One region of the Kitasatospora sp. NPDC001540 genome, then DNA from elsewhere that is predicted to be linked to it. Evidence: riboswitches for the same ligand, from Rfam matches in the RefSeq annotation. Region 1 holds a riboswitch; each other region holds the start of a gene.
What was found. Region 1 has a riboswitch for thiamine pyrophosphate ahead of thiO (glycine oxidase ThiO). Riboswitches for the same ligand answer to the same signal wherever they lie in the genome.
Positions count from the first base shown of each region.

Region 2: linked by a shared signal. The riboswitch ahead of thiC (phosphomethylpyrimidine synthase ThiC) and the one ahead of thiO (glycine oxidase ThiO) in region 1 are both predicted to bind thiamine pyrophosphate.
Region 3: linked by a shared signal. The riboswitch ahead of ACFY00_RS06900 (purine-cytosine permease family protein) and the one ahead of thiO (glycine oxidase ThiO) in region 1 are both predicted to bind thiamine pyrophosphate.

Region 1 covers NZ_JBIAVO010000001.1:353,560-356,826, reverse strand. The annotation lists gene ACFY00_RS01625 (Rv2175c family DNA-binding protein) at 1-221, opposite strand, end outside; gene ACFY00_RS01620 (NAD(P)/FAD-dependent oxidoreductase) at 243-1,448, opposite strand; TPP riboswitch at 1,532-1,644, shown strand; gene thiO (glycine oxidase ThiO) at 1,640-2,794, shown strand; gene thiS (sulfur carrier protein ThiS) at 2,791-3,000, shown strand; gene ACFY00_RS01605 (thiazole synthase) at 3,004-3,267, shown strand, end outside.
Region 2 covers NZ_JBIAVO010000003.1:124,134-127,400, forward strand. The annotation lists gene ACFY00_RS05760 (hypothetical protein) at 1-55, shown strand, start outside; gene thiC (phosphomethylpyrimidine synthase ThiC) at 126-1,952, opposite strand; TPP riboswitch at 1,948-2,081, opposite strand; gene ACFY00_RS05770 (hypothetical protein) at 2,292-3,236, shown strand.
Region 3 covers NZ_JBIAVO010000003.1:374,937-378,203, reverse strand. The annotation lists gene ACFY00_RS06905 (S1C family serine protease) at 1-1,234, opposite strand, end outside; TPP riboswitch at 1,538-1,689, shown strand; gene ACFY00_RS06900 (purine-cytosine permease family protein) at 1,680-3,074, shown strand; gene ACFY00_RS06895 (glycerophosphodiester phosphodiesterase) at 3,216-3,267, shown strand, end outside.

The sequences.
Region 1 (3,267 bases):
ACGGTGAGGGTGCCGACCAGGTGCTTGACCGGGCCGTCGTCCTCGATGAAGTCGGCGGGGACCTGCAGGGAGTTGTTCTCGCCGCGGCGCACCGCCAGCAGGGTGCGGTTCTTCACCATGGCGCGGACCTCGGTGATCACCACGCCCCAGCGCTCGGAGATGTCGGGCAGGTACAGCCACGCGGGGACCAGGGCGTCAATCTTGGGATCAATCTCGCTCACGGTCCCCAGCCTACCGAGCCGCTACCGGGTCGCCGCCTTCAACGGGACGGCGGGGTCGGCGGCCCGGGCCGGGTCGAGGGCGCCGCCGCGCTCGATCAGGCGGCGGCCCTGGGCCAGGTCGCGCGGCCGGTCGACGGCGAGCAGCGCGACCGGGGCGCCGTCGCGCAGCCACAGCACCGTCCAGTCGGGGTCGGACGGGGAGCCGCGCCACAGCAGGTGGTCGGCCCCGGCGTGCCGCCCGGCGTACTGGACCGTGCGGCCGAACTGCTCGGACCAGAAGTACGGGACGGGGTCGTACGGGGCGTCGAGGGTGCCGAGCAGGGAGGCGGCGACGGCGGCGCCGGAGTGCAGGGCGTGGTCCCAGTGCTGGACGGCGAGGCGGGCGCCGGAGCGGGCGGAGGGGTAGGAGGTGCAGTCACCGGCCGCCCAGACGCCGGGCAGGGCGGTGCGCAGCCGGTCGTCGACCGGGATCGTGCCGTCGGGGTCGAGGGCGAGCGGGCCGCCGGCCAGCCAGTCGGTGGCGGGGCGGGCGCCGATGCCGACCACGACCTCGTCGGCGGGCAGGTGGGTGCCGTCGGCGAGCAGCACGCCGCCGTCGTCGGCGCCGGTGACGGCGGCGCCGCAGCGCAGGTCGACGCCCGCGGCGGCGTACCAGTCGGCCATCAGGGCGCCGAGTTCGGCGGGCAGGGCCCCGGCCAGCGGGGCCGCGGCGGCCTCCAGGACGGTGACCTCGCAGCCGAGTTGCCGGGCGACGGTGGCGGTCTCGGCGCCGATCCAGCCCGCGCCGACCAGGGCGATCCGGCGACCGGGGGTGAGCGCGGCGCGCAGCGCGTGGGCGTCGTCGACGGTGCGCAGGGTGCGGGCGCCGGGCAGGTGGGGCAGCGTGCGCGGTTCGGCGCCGGTGGCCACCACCAGGGCGTCGTACGGGAGTTCGCCGCGGTCGGTGTGCAGCAGGCCGGGCTCCAGGCCGGTGGCGCGGCGGCCGGTGAGCAGGTCGACGCCGAGGCCGTGCCAGTCGATCTCGAAGGCGGTGGCGTCGGCCTTGCCGAGCAGGACGTCCTTGGAGAGCGGGGGACGGTCGTACGGGAGGTGGAGCTCCGCGCCGACCAGTGCGAGCGGCCCCCGCCAGCCGCCCTGGCGCAGGTTCAGGGCGGTCTGGGCGCCCGCCATGCCCGCTCCGACCACGACGACCCGGTCCGTTTCCCTCAGCTCAGCCACGCCGCCCACCCTAGTACCGCGCCGGGCGCGGTCGGCGTCCACGCTGCGTACGCGCCTTCTGGCCCGGGTCGGCCCGGCGTTATGGTGGGGGTACTTCACCTCACGGGAGCCCGGTGCACCGGGCTGAGAGGCGGGCTGTGGCGGCCCGCGACCGTCCGAACCTGATCCGGGTCATGCCGGCGAAGGGAGAATCAGCGGCTGTGGCACCTTCCCACGCGCCCGACGTGCTGGTGGTCGGCGGGGGCATCATCGGGCTGGGCGTGGCCTGGCGGACCGCGCAGCGCGGCCTGTCGGTCGCGGTGGTCGACCCGCGGCCGGGCGGCGGTGCGGCGCAGGTCGCCGCGGGCATGCTCGCGCCGGTCACCGAACTGCAGTACGGCGAGGAGCCGTTGCTGCGCCTGGGCATGGCGTCGAACGAGCGGTACGCCGCCTTCGCCGCCGAACTGACCGACGCCACCGGGCTGGACACCGGCTACCGGCGCACCGGCACGCTGGCCGTCGCGCTGGACTCCGACGACCGGGCCGAGCTGCGCGAACTGCACGCCTTCCACGGCCGCCTGGGCCTGGCCTCCGAGTGGCTGACCGGCCGCGAGTGCCGCCGCCTGGAGCCGATGCTGGCCCCGGGCGTGCGCGGCGGGCTGCACGTCGCCGAGGACCACCAGGTGGACGGCCGCCGACTGGCCGCCGCGCTGGTCGCCGCCTGCGAACGGGCGGGCGTGGCGCTGCACCGGGCGGAGGCCGCCGAGCTGCTGGTCACGGACGGGCGGGCGGCGGGCGTGCGGCTGTCCACCGGCGAACGGCTGACGGCGGGGCGCACGGTGCTGGCCGCCGGTTCGCGCAGCCACCTGCTGCCGGGCCTGCCGGACGGGGTGCTGCCCGCGATCCGTCCGGTCAAGGGCCAGGTGCTGCGGCTGCGGATGCCCACCGCGCACGGGCCGTTCCTGTCCCGCAACGTGCGGGCGGTGGTGCGCGGGCAGCACCTGTACCTGGTGCCGCGGGCCGACGGCGAGCTGGTGGTCGGCGCGACCACCGAGGAGCTCGGCCACGACACCACCGTCACCGCGGGCGGCGTCTACGAGCTGCTCCGGGACGCGCACGAACTCGTGCCCGGCATCACCGAGTTGCCGCTGGTGGAGACCGGCGCGGGCCTGCGCCCGGGCTCCCCCGACAACGCGCCGCTGCTGGGCCCGACCGCGCTGGACGGCCTGGTCGCCGCCACCGGCCACTACCGCAACGGCGTGCTGCTCACCCCGGTCACCGCCGACCTGCTCGCCGCCTACCTGGCCGACGGCGAACTCCCGCCGCTGGCCGCCGACTTCACCCCCGACCGCTTCGCCCCGAAGGCCGCCGCATGAACACCATCGCCCTGACCGTCAACGGCGAGCCGCGCACCCTGCCCGCCACCACCACGCTGGACGCGCTGGTGGCCGAGGTGTCGGCCGCCAACACCGGCGTCGCCGCCGCCGTCAACGAGACCGTGGTGCCCCGCAGTTCGTGGCCCGCCACCCCGCTCGGCGCGGGCGACCGGGTCGAGATCCTGACCGCCGTCCAGGGAGGCTGAACCATGGCGGACGACGCACTCGTCATCGGCGGCACCACCTTCCACTCCCGGCTGGTCATGGGCACCGGCGGCGCGCCCAGCCTGGAGGTGCTGGAGCAGGCCCTGCAGGCCTCCGGCACCGAGCTGACCACGGTCGCGATGCGCCGGGTCGACACCGCCACCCAGGGCTCGGTGCTGGAGGTGCTGGCCCGCAACGGCATCCGGGTGCTGCCGAACACCGCGGGCTGCTACACCGCGGGCGAGGCCGTGCTGACCGCCCGGCTGGCC
Region 2 (3,267 bases), on a different contig from region 1:
CGTGGCGACCGCCGACGAGTGGCCGGAACCGATCGTGAGCGCCTGGGACGCCTGACGCACGTCGAAGCGCTGCCCTGGGAAGCCCCCTCTTCCTCCCAGGGCAGCGCGGTATCGGAGACGGCGGATCAGTCGGCGAGCGGGAGGTAGACCCGGTTGCCCTGAGCCGCGAACTCCTCTGACTTGGCCTGCATGCCAGCCACGGCCTCAGCGTCGTACTCGGTGTTCACGGCCTTGTCGCCGTACAGCTCTGTGATGCTTTTACTGATCTTCATCGAGCAGAACTTCGGCCCGCACATGGAGCAGAAGTGCGCGGTCTTGGCGGGTTCGGCGGGGAGGGTCTCGTCGTGGAAGGCGCGGGCGGTCTCCGGGTCGAGGGCCAGGTTGAACTGGTCCTCCCAGCGGAACTCGAAGCGGGCGTCGGAGAGGGCGTCGTCCCAGGCCTGGGCGCCGGGGTGGCCCTTGGCGAGGTCGGCTGCGTGGGCGGCGATCTTGTAGGTGATGACGCCGGTCTTGACGTCGTCGCGGTCGGGCAGGCCCAGGTGCTCCTTGGGGGTGACGTAGCAGAGCATCGCGGTGCCCCACCAGGCGATCATCGCGGCGCCGATCCCGGAGGTGATGTGGTCGTAGCCGGGCGCGACGTCGGTGGTCAGCGGGCCGAGGGTGTAGAACGGGGCCTCGTCGCAGATCTCCTTCTGCAGGTCCATGTTCTCGCGGATCTTGTGCATCGGGACGTGCCCGGGGCCCTCGATCATCACCTGGACGTCCTTGGCGCGGGCGATCCGGCCGAGTTCGCCGAGGGTGGTGAGTTCGGCGAACTGGGCCTCGTCGTTGGCGTCGGCGATCGAGCCGGGGCGCAGGCCGTCGCCGAGCGAGAAGGTGACGTCGTAGGCGCGCAGCAGGTCGCAGAGCTCCTCGAAGTGGGTGTAGAGGAAGTTCTCCTGGTGGTGCGCCAGGCACCAGGCGGCCATGATGGAGCCGCCGCGCGAGACGATGCCGGTCTTGCGGCGGGCGGTCAGCGGGACGTACCGCAGCAGGACGCCCGCGTGCACGGTCATGTAGTCGACGCCCTGCTCGCACTGCTCGACGACGGTGTCCCGGTAGACCTCCCAGCTGAGTTCCTCGGCCCGGCCGTCGACCTTCTCCAGCGCCTGGTAGAGCGGGACGGTGCCGATCGGGACGGGGGAGTTGCGCAGGATCCACTCGCGGGTGGTGTGGATGTTGCGGCCGGTGGAGAGGTCCATGACGGTGTCGGCGCCCCAGCGGGTGGCCCAGGTCATCTTCTCGACCTCCTCCTCGATGGAGGAGGTGACCGCGGAGTTGCCGATGTTGGCGTTGATCTTCACCAGGAAGTCGGTGCCGATGATCGCGGGTTCGACCTCGGGGTGGTTCACGTTGACCGGGATGACGGCCCGCCCGCGGGCCACCTGCTCGCGCACGAACTCCGGCTCCAGGCCCTCCCGCAGGGCCACGAACTCCATCTCGGGGGTGATCAACCCTCGCTTGGCGTACGCGAGTTGGGTGACGGCGACACCGTCGCGGGCGCGCAGTGGGCGGCGCGGGCGACCGGGGAAGACGGCGTCCAGGTTGCGCAGGTCGCCGCCGCGCGGGGCGGTGTGCCGGATGCCGTCGTCCTCGGGCCGGGCCGCGCGGCCCTCGTACTCCTCGACGTCGCCGCGCTGGCGGATCCAGGGGTCGCGCAGCGCGGCCAGGCCCCGGCGGACGTCGGTGGGCTGCGACGGGTCGGTGTACGGCCCCGAGGTGTCGTACAGCGGGACGGTGCGCCCGTCGGTGAGGTGGACCTCGCGGTAGGGCACCCGCAGGTCGGGGCGGCTGCCCTGGCGGTACGCCTTGCGCCAGGCCGGGGTCGGGTACCCGGTGGCGGACGGCTGGTGGGCGGACGGCCGGTCGGCCGACGGCTGGTGGGCAGACGTGTGCTCGGTGAATGCGGTCATGCGACCTTCAACTCCCTACGCCGGCATTACCCGGTCAGGTTCCTGCGGTCGGCGCAGCAGGTGGTACGCGGGCCCGCGTACCGTCAGCGCCCTCTCAGCCCGGTGCTCCGAGCTCCCGTTCCGCGCAGGGGCGTGCGCCGCCTGCGTTCGCCGACCACGGTAGGGCACCGGACGGGCACCGGTCCAGGGCGCCGAAACCGGTACGGACGCGCACGGTGTTGAGTAGGCTGCCGCGCGGAACACGCGTTCGACCTCGACCGACCGGCCGGGCGGCACCTTGACGCGACGTCAACTTCAGCCCCCGGGACCGGACTCCACTCACCAGGGGGTTCCCGCACCGTGCGCAGCTACCGAGTCCTGGCCGCTTCGGCCGTCCTCACCGCAGGTTTCCTGGCACCCCTCGCCCTGGGCACGGGCGCCGCCACCGCGGTCGCTCCGGCGGCCGTCCCCGCGCCCTGCGCCAACGGCGTGATCAGCGGCGGGCTCACCGTCAGCTGGCCCGAGTACCAGGACGGGGCGGGTCTGCCGGTCGTCATCGGCACGCCGGGCGCGGAGAGCGCGCTGGAGTTCACCAACCGGGACTCCCGGGACGTGCCGGGCGTCCTGGTGAACTTCCGGGTGGAGTCGCTGGAGTTCAACGTCGAGGTGCCGCTCGGCGTCGAGTACGAGCTTCCGGGCACCGGCACGTGGAAGGCCGTGCCCGCGTGGAAGGACGACGGCAACGGCGTGATGAGCTTCGCCGTCCCGGACGCGTTCACGGTGCCCGGCAGGAGCACCGTCAAGCTCGGCCTGCGGATCTCCGCCCCGGGCAACGCCGTGGCGGACATCGGCGAGTACCACTTCTGGTGGGGCGCCGGCCCCCAGCAGGTCCTGGACAACGACAACGACACCTGGGTCGACCGGCCGAGCCCCTGGAAGAGCGGCGACCCGCAGCACCCGGAGGGGACGTGCACCCAGTTCGGCGTCGGCGGCCTCGGCCACGTCGCGGTGTACTCGACCGCGCCCTCCCCGACCCCGACCCCGGTCGAGCCCTCCCCGACGCCCACCCCGACCGTCACCGTGACGGCCACCGCGACGACCACCGCCACCCCGACCGTCACCGCGACGGCGACGGCCACCGCGACGGCCACCCGCACCACCGTGCAGGCCGCCCCGGTGCCGGAGCTGGCCGAGACCGGGGGCGGCGGCAGCGCGCTGCCGCTGGCGCTGGGCGGCGGTGCGGTGATCGCGGTCGGCGCCGGGATCCTGTTCGCGCTGCGCCGCCGGAGCGGTGACCACAGCTGACGTCCGGCACCGGCGGCCCGCCCGGGGGGAG
Region 3 (3,267 bases), on a different contig from region 1:
TCATGTAGGAGGCCTGCGCGCCGGTCTCGTCGCCGGAGGCCACCGGGCGGTCCTTGGCCGAGATGATGCCGGTGGTGACGGTGCCCTCCAGGCCGTAGGGGGCGCCGATGGCGATGGTGGCGTCGCCGATGGCGACCTTGTCGGAGTCGCCGAGCGGCAGCGGGGTGAGCTTGTCGGTGGGCGGGTTGTCCAGGCGGACGACGGCGACGTCGTAGCCCTGGGCGCGGCCGACGACCGAGGCGCTGTAGGAGGAGCCGTCGGAGAACTTGACGGTGAGCTTGCCGCCGTCGGCGGCGGGGGCGACCACGTGGTTGTTGGTCAGGATGTGGCCCTCGGTGTCGAAGACGAAACCGGTGCCGGTGCCGGACTCGCTGGAGCCCTCGGCCTTGATGGTGACGGTGGACGGCAGCGCCTTCGCGGCGATCCCGGCGACGGACTCGGGGGCCCGGTCGAGGTTCTGGTGGGTGTTGCCGACCGTGACGGTGGTGCTGTTGTGGCTGGCGCTGCTGCCGCCGTTGCCCCTGCCGTTGTCGGTGACGGAGGCGCCGATCGCGCCGCCCGCCAGGCCCGCTACCAGGGCGACGGCCGCGACCAGGGCGATCAGCGAGCCGCGCTTGCGCTTGCCGGGGCCGCCCGCGCCGGGCTGCGGGACGGTGCCCCAGGGCGCGCCGGGCCCGCCGCTGCCGGCGCCGCCGGTGGCGTCCCCGCCGGTCGGGTGGCCCCAGCCGCCGACCGGGTGGCCGGCGCCGAACGGGTGCTGCGGCTGCTGCGGGGCGTTCGGGTCGCCGGGCGCGGCCTGGCCGCCGTCCTGGAGGACCGGGGCGGGCAGCGTCGGGGCGACCGCGGTGGTGGCCTCGTCCGGCCGGGCGTACGGGCTGGCCGGCTCGTCCGGGCGGGTGTACGGGTTGGCGGGTGCGGAGACCGAGCCGTACGGGTTCCGGAACGGCGGCGGCGCGTCCACCGGGGCGGCGGGGGCCGCGGCGGCGGGGGCCGCGGCGGCGGGGGCCGCGGCGGCGGCCGGGGCCTCGGGCACCTTGCCGAGCTGCACGGTCTGATCGGCCGCGGGCAGCACCGGCGGCGGAGCGTCCAGGTAGGACGGGGCGGGTGCGGGCGCGGGGGCCGGGGCGGGTGCGGGGGCGGCGGGCGTACCGGACCCGGCGGCCACCGCCTCGGTGCCGGTGGGCTCGGTGGCCTTCTCCGGCGGGGTGGTACCACTCGCGTGCTCGGTGCTCACGGACGACCTCCATCGCTGAACAGAACCTTCGGCCGCGAACCGCGGCGCCGGGGTCACGGTCCTCAACCTCGGGGCACAGTTTTTCCTATGCCGGATTCGGACACCGTAAGCGGCCCCCTGAAGAAATCATGAGAAGCCTTAGGCCGCCCTGACATGCCCACCGACGCACCCACCGGCGCACCCGCTGCCGGGCCCGTCGGCACGCTCGCCGACGTGCCCGTCCGCGGTCCCGCGATGCGGACGGTCGCACCCCCGGTCTTGGCGTTCCCCCGGTCGGAGGCTAGCCTGTCGCTCCTGTAAACCGAAGAACGTCGCGGGAGCTTGGACCAACCAGGCTGAGAGTGCGCCGGTTCGACCGTAGGGCATGGCGGTGACGCCACCACGGCCGAGGGGGCGCTGACCGCCGGAACCTGTCCGGGTAATGCCGGCGTAGGGAGTATCGGCCATGACGGCTGTTCCGTCTGCCCAGTTTTCCGAGCGCACCCCCGGGGCCGACCCCGAGGTGCCCGCCGAGGCGCGTGCCGAGGCCCCGCTGACCCTCGACACCGCCCCGCCGCGCACCCTGGACTTCCGGGCGCTGTTCGCGCTGTGGGCGAACCTCGGGGTGAGTCTGATCGGCTTCACCAGCGCCGCGACGGTGCTCGGCGAGTCCGGCCACGAGCTGGGCTTCGCCGCCGCCGTGACGGCGATCGTCGCGGGCACAGTGATCGGCACCGCGATGCTGGCGGTGGCGGCCCTGGTCGGCGCCCGGACCGGCGCCCCGGCGATGGCGGTGCTGCGCGGCCTGTTCGGCACCCGGCTGTCGTACGTGCCGACGGTGCTGAACATCGTGCAGTGCGTCGGCTGGGGCGTGTACGAGCTGACGGTGGTGGCCTGGGGCGCGCAGACCGTGTCCGGCACCGCGGGCTGGCGCTGGCTGTTCGTGGTGCTGGCGGGCGCGCTGACCACGGTGCTGACGATCTGGCCGCTGGGCGCGATCGCGGTGCTGCGCAAGTACGTGGCGGTCGCGGTGGGCGCGGCGATGGTGTACTTCACGGTGCAGTTCGCCCGGCAGGGCTTCCCGGACCCGGGCGCGGGCAACTGGCACGGCTTCCTGCGCGCGACGGACGCGGTGATCGCGGTGTCGGTGTCCTTCGTGCCGCTGGCCGCGGACTACACCCGGCACGCGCGCAGCTCGTCGAAGGCGTTCTGGGCGACGTTCTCCGGCTACTCGGTGGCCCAGGTGTGGTGCTACGTGCTGGGCGTGGTGGCGCTGCTGCAGTCGGGCGGGGACGCGGACCGGATCTTCGAGTCGTTCACCGGCGTCGCGGCGGGCTGGGCGTTCCTGCTGGTGCTGGTGCTGCGGGAGACCGACCAGTCGTTCGCGAACGTGTACTCGACCGCGATGTCGATCCACAACCTGCTGCCGCGGGTGGACCGCCGGGTGCTGACCGGCGGGATCGGCGTGCTGGTGACGGTGCTGGCGCTGCAGATCAAGGAGTTCACCGACTCGTACTACGGGTTCCTGGGCCTGATCGGCTCGGTGTTCGTGCCGCTGTTCGCGGTGCTGGCGGCGGACTACTTCCTGGGCGCGGGCCGGCGCGGCTGGAACCTGGCGCAGGACGCCCCGGCGCGCTGGTCGATGCTGCTGCCGTGGGCGGTGGGCTTCGCGGTGTACCAGTTGCTGGCCCCGTCCGGCATCGGCGACTGGTGGACCGGGTTCTGGGGGGACGTCCAGCGGGCGGTGCACTTCACCCCGCAGGCGTGGACCTCGGCCTCGCTGTTCTCGTTCCTGGTGGCGGCGCTGGCCACGCTCGCGGTGACGGCGCTGGAGCGCCCGGGGGCCGTCGGGCGCCCCTGAGCTGTTCACCCGCCCGTCGCCGCGCCGGTGGTCGGCGGCCACCGGGCGCCGCGTACGGTGGTCGGCGTGGACACCCAGCACAGCGCGGCCGGTTCGCCCGCCGCCCGGACGGACCGCGTCGAGCGCTCGGCGGTCAAGGTGATCGCCCACCGGGGCTCCTCGGCGGCGCTGCCGGAGCACACCGAGGAGGCCT